3 regions of the Bacillus safensis genome follow, and region 2 is predicted to be linked to each of the others. Evidence: predicted binding sites of a transcription regulator. Region 2 holds the regulator's gene; each other region holds the start of a gene.
What was found. The regulator CtsR, encoded in region 2, represses protease genes until heat stress. The targets are predictions, from matches to a motif close to ATGGTCAATAAAGGTCAAACA.

Region 1 (3,283 bases), 1.2 Mb from region 2:
TCAGACTGAAAGCCGACCTTGACCGTTTTATCTGCGCTGCCTGCGTTACTTGTCATGATGATGACTGTATCTTTAAAGCTGACCGTTCTGCCTTGGCTGTCTGTTAAGCGGCCATCTTCCATGATTTGCAGGAACATGTGCTGTACATCTGGGTGTGCTTTTTCGATTTCATCCAGCAAAATGATGCTGTATGGTTTTCTGCGCACTTTTTCAGTCAGCTGGCCAGCTTCATCATGTCCAACGTAACCAGGAGGAGAACCGATGAGTTTGGACACAGAGTGTTTTTCCATGTACTCACTCATATCTAAACGAATGATCGCATCTCTTGAACCGAATAATTCTTCAGCTAACGTTTTAGACAATTCGGTTTTCCCGACACCTGTTGGTCCAACGAAAAGGAAGGAGCCTGTTGGTCTATGTTTCGATTTTAAACCAGCTCTGCTTCTTTTCACGGCTTTCGCCACTTTATCAACCGCATGTTCCTGTCCAATCACTCGTGCTTTTAGACGGACGTCAATTTCTTTCATTTTGGTTTGTTCGTCTGCTTGGAGTTTCCCGACAGGAATGCCTGTTTTTTGTTCCACAATGGCCTGAATGTCCTCTGCTGTAACGATATGCTCTTTTTCAGTTGTTTTGTTTTGAAGTCTTGCTTCAATGGCTTCTTCTTCATCGCGAAGCTTCGCTGCTTTTTCATATTGTTCTTCTTTTAGCGCAGCTTGTTTTTCTGCGGCAATTTGCGCTAGTCGGTTTGTCAGCTGATCTTCACTTGCTGCATCAATGGAGAGGTTCGCTTTTGAACCAGCTTCATCCATTAAATCAATGGCTTTATCCGGCAAATGACGGTCTTGAATATACCGCGAAGATAATTGAACGCACGCTTTGATTGCTTCATCTGAATAGGTGACACCATGATAGGCCTCGTATTTATCTTGAATGCCTTTTAAGATGTCGATTGCTTCATCTTGTGTTGGCTCATCTACGATAACGGGCTGGAAGCGCCGTTCGAGTGCAGCATCTTTTTCAATTTGGCGATATTCTTTTAATGTCGTCGCACCTACTAGCTGCAGCTCGCCTCTTGCAAGGGCTGGTTTTAAAATGTTTCCAGCATCCATTGATCCTTCTGCAGATCCTGCGCCCACAAGAAGGTGGATTTCATCTACAAATAAGATGATATTTTTACGGCTTTGCAGTTCTTTGATTAACTGCTTCATTCTTTCCTCAAATTGACCGCGTACACCTGTGTTTGCGACAAGTGAGGAGACATCTAATAAATAGATTTGTTTGTTCTTTAATTTATTTGGCACATCGCCGCTCGCAATTTTGAGCGCGAGTCCTTCTGCGATCGCTGTTTTCCCAACACCTGGTTCACCAATAAGAACAGGGTTATTTTTATTTCTTCTATTTAAAATCTCAATGACTCTTGCGACTTCTTCATCTCGGCCAATGACTGGATCAATTAAACCAGCATTTGCTCCATCTGTTAAGTTACGGCCAAGCTCATCGAGTAAGCCTTTTTGCTTTGGCTGCTCCATGTTTGGGGCATGACTTGCTGCCTGAGAGAAGAATGAACTTCCTCCAAAAAGCTGAGGTCCCATTTTCATTTTTGACTGCTCCATCAAAGAGGTATAGCAGTCTTCACATAAAACCATTTGGCTCCGGGACGAATTTACTTGCATATTCAGGCGAATAGTTGCTTCATTTACTTGACAATGTTGACAACGCATTTGCCATGACCTCCTTAAAATAAAGTTTGACTTTATTTGACCAATGAATGTTAAAGAAAATGGTCTATTGTTTGACCATCTTTGACTATAGTATACTCTGACCTATTTTGACTTTCAACTGTTTTGCTCAAAGGGGAATAAAAACCCTTTTTTGCATTTAATCATGGTTTGTCCTTCTTTTCAAGGAACTTGTCTCATAGGATAAAAAAGAGACAATCGAAAGTGATGGGTGCGGAGGGGTCACATGAAACGTTCAAATGAATCCGCTTTTCAGCTTGCCTTTGTTTATGTAGGAACAGTGGTTGGAGCTGGGTTTGCGACAGGGAAAGAAATCGTAGAATTTTTTGTTCGTTTTGGCTGGATTGGACTATTAGGAATCCTGATTAGCGGTGTTATTTTTACTGGCCTTGGGGCAAAAATGATGCTGATTTCGAAACGAATCGAAGCAGAATCTTATCAAGATATGAACCGTTTTTTATTTGGCGCAGCTGCGAGTCGATATATTAATATTGTCATGTTTTTTATTTTACTTGGTGTCACCTCAGTCATGATTTCAGGCGCAGGGGCTATTTTTGAAGAACAGCTTGGCATATCGAAGGAATATGGGGTCTTTTTGACGATCATTCTGAGCGTCATTGTACTATTTAAAGGTTCAAAAGGGCTATTTGGAGTCAACGTCCTTGTCGTTCCAATGCTGATTTTCTTTTCAATGATCGTGTTTCTTGATTCATTTGTGTTTAGCAGCAGTGAAAGTTATGTTCTTGCGCTGCAAATGGGTGAGGGCGAGTGGATATTATCAGCCGTGTCATATGGTGCCTTTAATTTAGCACTGTCACAGGCAGTGTTAGTACCCGTCGCAAATGAAATGACCTCTGAAGCAGTCATTAAAAAGGGAGCGGTGCTTGGGGGCGTCATGCTGACACTCATTTTGCTTGCTTGCTTCTTATCTCTTTCTTCATTAGATATGCTGGAGGCGTTTGATATTCCAATGGCCCAGGTAGTGTATCAAGTCGCAAACTCCATTCATCTCATTTATTTATTTGTCATCTTCGGTGAAGTTTTTACATCCGTCATAGGCAATTTATACGGGCTGGAGAGACAAGTGAGGGCATATATCCGAATGAACAGCATCTTTACGATATCCCTTATTCTCATATGCTGCTATGTGATTAGTAAAATTGGTTACGGTACACTGATTTCAACGGTTTATCCGGTTTTTGGCTATGTCAGCATCTTTTTTATCCTCTTTCTTTGTCTAAAAAAAGTGCCTGCCCCGCTAGATAAGTAAAGAAGGGATAGCCTGCATGAAAAATATGTGGTACACTATCCTCTGTGAAAATTGAACAAAAATCCGTGAAGACGGGAGAGGTTCTAGCAAAACCCTCTATAAAAAACTAAGGACTTGCCGTATCCTTGGATGTGGCATTTTTTATTTTTTATGGCTGGGACACCTCATACACATGTAAAGGTGTCTTTTCTTTTGAGAAAAATAGGGGTTTTCAGGAGCCTTTCAGATGCAGTGTTGTACGGTTGTACTCATCTGCAAAAGGAGGAGAACA
Region 2 (3,283 bases):
ACGGAAAGACCCCGTGGAGCTTTACTGCAGCCTGATATTGAATGTTGGTACAGCTTGTACAGGATAGGTAGGAGCCTTGGAAACCGGAGCGCTAGCTTCGGTGGAGGCATCGGTGGGATACTACCCTGGCTGTATTGACCTTCTAACCCGCTGCCCTTATCGGGCAGGGAGACAGTGTCAGGTGGGCAGTTTGACTGGGGCGGTCGCCTCCTAAAATGTAACGGAGGCGCCCAAAGGTTCCCTCAGAATGGTTGGAAATCATTCGCAGAGTGTAAAGGCACAAGGGAGCTTGACTGCGAGACCTACAAGTCGAGCAGGGACGAAAGTCGGGCTTAGTGATCCGGTGGTTCCGCATGGAAGGGCCATCGCTCAACGGATAAAAGCTACCCCGGGGATAACAGGCTTATCTCCCCCAAGAGTCCACATCGACGGGGAGGTTTGGCACCTCGATGTCGGCTCATCGCATCCTGGGGCTGTAGTCGGTCCCAAGGGTTGGGCTGTTCGCCCATTAAAGCGGTACGCGAGCTGGGTTCAGAACGTCGTGAGACAGTTCGGTCCCTATCCGTCGCGGGCGCAGGAAATTTGAGAGGAGCTGTCCTTAGTACGAGAGGACCGGGATGGACGCACCGCTGGTGTACCAGTTGTTCTGCCAAGGGCATCGCTGGGTAGCTATGTGCGGACGGGATAAGTGCTGAAAGCATCTAAGCATGAAGCCCCCCTCAAGATGAGATTTCCCATTCCGCAAGGAAGTAAGATCCCTGAAAGATGATCAGGTTGATAGGTCTGAGGTGGAAGCGTGGTGACACGTGGAGCTGACAGATACTAATAGATCGAGGACTTAACCTATATTCTAATGTGAAGCATGAACATTGTTATCTAGTTTTGAGAGAACATTCTCTCCATCAGGTTTGGTGGCGATAGCGAAGAGGTCACACCCGTTCCCATACCGAACACGGAAGTTAAGCTCTTCAGCGCCGATGGTAGTTGGGGGTTTCCCCCTGTGAGAGTAGGACGCCGCCAAGCTTCTATTAGGATCAGTTCCAGTCGGAACTGGTCTTTTTTGTGTTTTTGGGAGGTTTGACACCATATAAATGTGGAAATAATATTGTTAGTTGAGCGATTATCTTGAAAAATTGATCGAAAAAATTTATAGTAAGATTAAAGTCAAATATAGTCAAAGTCAATGGAGGAGGAGGAGGAGTGGCACAAAATATTTCTGATATCATCGAGCAGTATTTGAAGGAAGTCTTGGATCAGAACGGTCGAGAAATATTAGAAATTAAACGCAATGAAATTGCAGATAAGTTTCAATGCGTACCTTCACAAATAAACTATGTTATCAATACACGCTTTACGAGCGAGAGAGGCTATATCGTTGAAAGTAAGCGTGGCGGCGGTGGCTATATCCGCATCATTAAAGTCAAAATGAATGATGAAGTCGACTTATTGAACAATATTATTTCCCAAATATATCATCGTTTATCACAGGCTGCATCTGATCATATCATCATGCGTCTTGTTGAAAATAACATTTTATCTGAAAGAGAAGCTAAGATGATGATTAGTGTCATGGACCGTTCTGTATTGCATATTGATTTACCTGAACGTGATGAACTGCGTGCTCGGATGATGAAAGCGATGTTAAATGCTTTGAAATTAAAGTAAAGCGGGTGAAAAGATTGATTTGTCAAGAATGTAATGAGAGACCAGCCACTTTTCACTTTACGAAAGTTATAAATGGAGAAAAACAAGAAATGCACATATGTGAACAATGTGCAAAAGAAAACAGTGATTCATATGCTATGAGTGGAAACCAAGGTTTCTCGATTCACAACCTATTATCAGGCTTATTGAATATTGATCCTAGCTTCACCACAAGTGCGAACAAGGGCTCGTCTATTTTTCAAGAAGCGAAAGAAGTGGATCAATGTCCTAAGTGTGGCTTAACCTTTCAGCAGTTCAGAAAAACAGGCCGATTTGGCTGTGCAGAATGCTATCGTACATTTGATCAGTATCTGAACCCTGTTTTACGGAAAGTCCATAGTGGGAATACAGTCCATAATGGAAAAGTACCAAAACGAATTGCCGGCAGCCTGCATGTTCGCCGGAAACTTGAGTTAATGCAGCAAGAGCTGAAGCAGCTGATTGAACAGGAAGAGTTCGAAAAGGCAGCGGAAGTTCGAGATCAAATTCGTGCATTAGAGCATGAGCAATCTCAGCAGAGGGAGGGAGATTAACGTCATGTCGCTCCAGCATTTTATTCAAGACGCTCTTAGTCAGTGGATGAAACAAAAAGGACCAGAAAGTGACATTGTTCTAAGCAGTCGTATCCGGCTAGCTCGCAATCTAGAGCATGTTCGTTTCCCAACTCAGTTTTCTCAAGCTGAAGCTGAAGCTGTTCTCCAGCAATTCGAGCAAAAGTTTGCTAGCCAGGAAGTGAAGGACATTGGAAACTTTGTTCTGATTCGAATGAATGAAACGCAGCCTTTAGCAAAGAGGGTACTTGTTGAAAAGCATTTGATTAGCCCCAATTTAGCTGAATCAAGATTTGGCGGCTGTTTGCTTTCTGAAAATGAAGAAATCAGTGTGATGCTGAATGAAGAAGACCATATTCGAATCCAGTGCTTATTCCCAGGTTTTCAGCTAGCCAATGCACTAAAAGCGGCTAATCAGGTAGATGACTGGATTGATGAGCAAGTGGATTACGCGTTTTCTGAAAAGCGAGGATACTTAACAAGCTGTCCGACCAATGTAGGTACAGGTATTAGGGCTTCGGTCATGATGCATTTACCAGCATTAGCGCTCACAAGACAAATGAATCGGATTATTCCGGCCATTAATCAATTAGGTCTTGTGGTCAGAGGAATTTATGGTGAGGGCAGCGAAGCAATAGGGAACATCTTTCAAATTTCAAATCAAATGACACTTGGTCAATCAGAAGAAGACATTGTAGATGACTTGAATAGTGTGACCGCTCAGCTCATTGAACAAGAGCGATCTGCACGAAAAGCGTTATATCAAACATCTAAAATTGAACTTGAGGACAGAGTGTACCGTTCCTTAGGAATTTTGGCCAATTGTCGTATGATTGAATCAAAGGAAACAGCGAAGTGTTTGTCAGATGTGCGGCTTGGAATTGATTTAGGTATCATTAAGGGACTTTCAAGTAATATACTGAATGAACTCATGATTTTGACTCAGCCCGGCTTCCTTCAACAATATTCAGGAGGAGCCTTAGAGCCAAATGAACGAGATATAAAACGAGCAGCGATTATTAGAGAAA
Region 3 (3,283 bases), 720 kb from region 2:
TACCATCATTACACCTCGTTACAATTTTTTTCTATTTTACCACAATACAGAAACTTATTTCATAAAGAACAATACAAATAAAACGAGATGTATAAATTAAAACTATCTCTTATCAAAGGGCCTGATTTTGTAACGTAAAATCAAGCCCTTTGATAAGAGGACGACAGTGGCGAAAGAAAAAGACTACCGGTTAAAGTAGTCTTTAAAAAATAATCATTTAGATATTGATCTCGCTTGGAAGATTGTTTTACTTCTCGCATTAGTTTCGCTAATGTGGGGTCTTCACTTTCAAAATCTAAAGAACTGAAAAATTCCGCTTCAGTCATTCCGAGACCACCTATGATCTTTTCTAAAGTTGAAAGAGTAATATTAATTTCGCCTCTTTCGACACGACCTAAATCTGTGAACATTGATCTATCAATGTTTCTATTAACGTTAACTGCGGCATACCTGTCTATTACACACAACACCGAACAGCTCTCAAAAGTTCACTCTCAAGCCTATAAAATCATAAAATTTCTTTGCACTTATATGATAAGTCCATTTAGAATTTAATTTAACAGTTGTGCCAAAAGGCAAGACAGAACGTTGCAATCCAATACGTACAAATTGTTCTGACTTCCCCAATAGCTTAGCCGCCTTTTTCAAAGACATTTTCCCACTAAAACCATCCGTACTTATTTTATCAATATGCTCTAAAGGACTCTTCCCCAGAACTTCAAATATCTTAATTTTCCTATTTCGATTAGGTTCATTCTTACCTGATACATATTGACTTATTGATGATTTCCCTATCCCCGTCAACTTTGACAATTCGGCCTGTGACATATTTGTTTCATCCATAGCTTTCCTTAAAATTTCTGCAAAACTCAATCCACCTATCTCCTCTCTGTTATTTGCTTTTTATCCATTCCATGTCCTCTCTTCTGGCAAACCATTCGGAAACGGATCATCTGCATACACTGGCTTCAAAAGAACCTCGTCATATTCCTTCGTTTCCGAATCCATATGAGCATACATATGAGCGTATAGCTCTAATTCCTGTTGCACATCCACCATAACGAGATTCACCCCCATAGGCTGTGATTTCAGTTTCATGCTATACTTCCCCATATAAGACCAAATAGGACTATAAAACTTACGACCTCCATCTACAAGTTCATACGTGATTCTTTTGTCTTTCTTCTCCACCTGTTCATCATTAAATAAGTGACCTGTATGGCGCTCAACGTTTATATGCGGAAGCTCATACGTAATGTCATACACTGATGTTTCACCCTTCATTTCACTGCTATGCTTCGTTTCTTCCATTTCAACTAAAGAACGGTTTCCGCTTTTCTTGTATGTCAAATAACTATCAACCATATTAGTCGGGACTTCAAAATCAAATGCAGGCGCAATCTTTCCTCAGATGTTATTTTTATTTAGATATTATGCTCATGTTATGAAGGAGTTTAGAGAAGAAGAGACTATAAGTACTTTAGATTTGTTCCAAAATGTTAGTACTCGAAAGTTACACAAGTGAAAAATTTGTGCAAAACCAATCGAATTAATAACGTTTACTTACATATTCAATCACATAAAAAACAAAGAAAAACCCTTTATTTAAAAGGGTTTTCTCATTTTTCACTATTTATTAATCGAATCCTATAAGATACTAAGTACGCGCTCGGAGGGATTCGAACCCCCGGCAGACGTGGTACCGGAAACCACCGCTCTATCCAACTGAGCTACGAGCGCACGATATGTTTTTTGAACGTCAGCATATCAAATTATAAGGGAAATGCTGCGAGAAAGCAATGATTAATCATTCGTCATGATGATGTATTTTATTACTTTGTATTCATACACTAATATGATGGTTTGAAGTGGAATGATTTTGGGGAAAATGGATAGGGGTATTTGAATTTAGGTCAGCGTTTTGTTTGACCTTTATTGACCAAAAATGTATCATTGAATTACATACTTACCTAAAAGGTGAAGGAGGAACATTATGAATTTAATACCTACAGTCATTGAGCAAACAAATCGTGGGGAAAGAGCTTACGACATTTATTCTCGTCTTTTAAAAGACCGTATTATCATGCTTGGTTCTGCGATCGATGACAATGTTGCCAACTCCATCGTGTCACAGCTGCTTTTCTTAGAAGCTGAAGATCCAGAAAAAGATATTTCTATCTACATTAACAGCCCTGGCGGTTCAATCACAGCTGGTATGGCCATTTACGATACGATGCAATTTATTAAACCAAAGGTATCAACTATTTGTATTGGTATGGCTGCATCTATGGGTGCGTTCCTGCTTGCTGCTGGTGAAAAAGGTAAGCGTTATGCTCTTCCAAACAGTGAAGTCATGATTCACCAACCACTAGGCGGTGCCCAAGGTCAAGCAACTGAAATTGAAATTGCGGCAAAACGAATCCTTTCTTTACGCGATAAACTGAACCAAGTACTTGCTGAACGTACTGGTCAGCCAATTGAAGTCATTGAGCGCGATACAGATCGTGACAACTTCAAAACAGCGGAAGAAGCACTTCAATACGGACTCATTGACAAAGTCTTGACCCGTAATACAGAAGACCAAAAATAATCATCACAACACAAACCGTCTGTTCCTGAACAGACGGTTTTTTGTTTTCATCATACTTTAAGACAGCTCCGTCCATTTCTGCTGAAGAGACGGTGTTTGATAAGAAGCCATCTGCGTGATTAATTCCTCCGGTTCACTCGAAGCATGTAACAATTGAAGGTGAGATTCATTCGAAAAACCTTCCTGTACACTGAATTTCACCATGTCTATGAGCGGGTTGAAGTAGTCATTCACTTGATACAATCCAATCGGCTTTTGATGGATGCCGATTTGTGCCCAGCACAGCACCTCAAATAATTCTTCATATGTACCAAAGCCGCCTGGCATCGCAATAAACCCATCGGCCAGCTCGCTCATTTTCGCTTTTCGTTCATGCATGCCTGTTACCTCAATTAGCTCTGTCAGCTCTTGATGCACGACTTCTCCTCTAAAAAGCCCCTTAGGCATGACCCCGATCACTTGCCCGCCATGTCTCATGACCTCATCGGCAATCGCGCCCATTAACCCAATACGCGATCCGCCGTAAACAAGACGAATGCCCTGCTTCGCCATATAAGCACCCAGCTCTACAGCCTTTTGTTTGTAGACATCATTTACACCTGGATTCGAACCAGCAAACACACAAATCGTTTTCATCAAAACAGCTCCATCTCTCTCTATGATTTCTTCACCCACTCATTCTACTATAATGAT

Region 1: a site for CtsR is predicted at 1,793-1,813, ahead of AAYR28_RS06435 (ATP-dependent Clp protease ATP-binding subunit). Genes of this name have one in related genera too.
Region 3: a site for CtsR is predicted at 1,923-1,943, ahead of clpP (ATP-dependent Clp endopeptidase proteolytic subunit ClpP). Genes of this name have one in related genera too.

Annotation. Positions count from the first base shown of each region.
Region 1 covers NZ_CP154909.1:1,266,092-1,269,374, forward strand. Annotated here, with positions in the region: gene AAYR28_RS06435 (ATP-dependent Clp protease ATP-binding subunit) at 1-1,724, opposite strand, end outside; gene AAYR28_RS06440 (YkvI family membrane protein) at 1,969-3,012, shown strand; PreQ1 riboswitch class I at 3,084-3,128, shown strand.
Region 2 covers NZ_CP154909.1:94,143-97,425, forward strand. Annotated here, with positions in the region: rRNA gene AAYR28_RS00525 (23S ribosomal RNA) at 1-846, shown strand, start outside; rRNA gene rrf (5S ribosomal RNA) at 908-1,023, shown strand; gene AAYR28_RS00535 (CtsR family transcriptional regulator) at 1,201-1,665, shown strand; gene AAYR28_RS00540 (UvrB/UvrC motif-containing protein) at 1,680-2,237, shown strand; gene AAYR28_RS00545 (protein arginine kinase) at 2,242-3,283, shown strand, end outside.
Region 3 covers NZ_CP154909.1:3,071,353-3,074,635, forward strand. Annotated here, with positions in the region: gene AAYR28_RS15845 (hypothetical protein) at 1-6, opposite strand, end outside; gene AAYR28_RS15850 (hypothetical protein) at 141-326, opposite strand; gene AAYR28_RS15855 (helix-turn-helix domain-containing protein) at 481-873, opposite strand; gene AAYR28_RS15860 (hypothetical protein) at 904-1,350, opposite strand; tRNA gene AAYR28_RS15865 (tRNA-Arg) at 1,665-1,740, opposite strand; gene clpP (ATP-dependent Clp endopeptidase proteolytic subunit ClpP) at 1,994-2,590, shown strand; gene AAYR28_RS15875 (TIGR00730 family Rossman fold protein) at 2,648-3,226, opposite strand.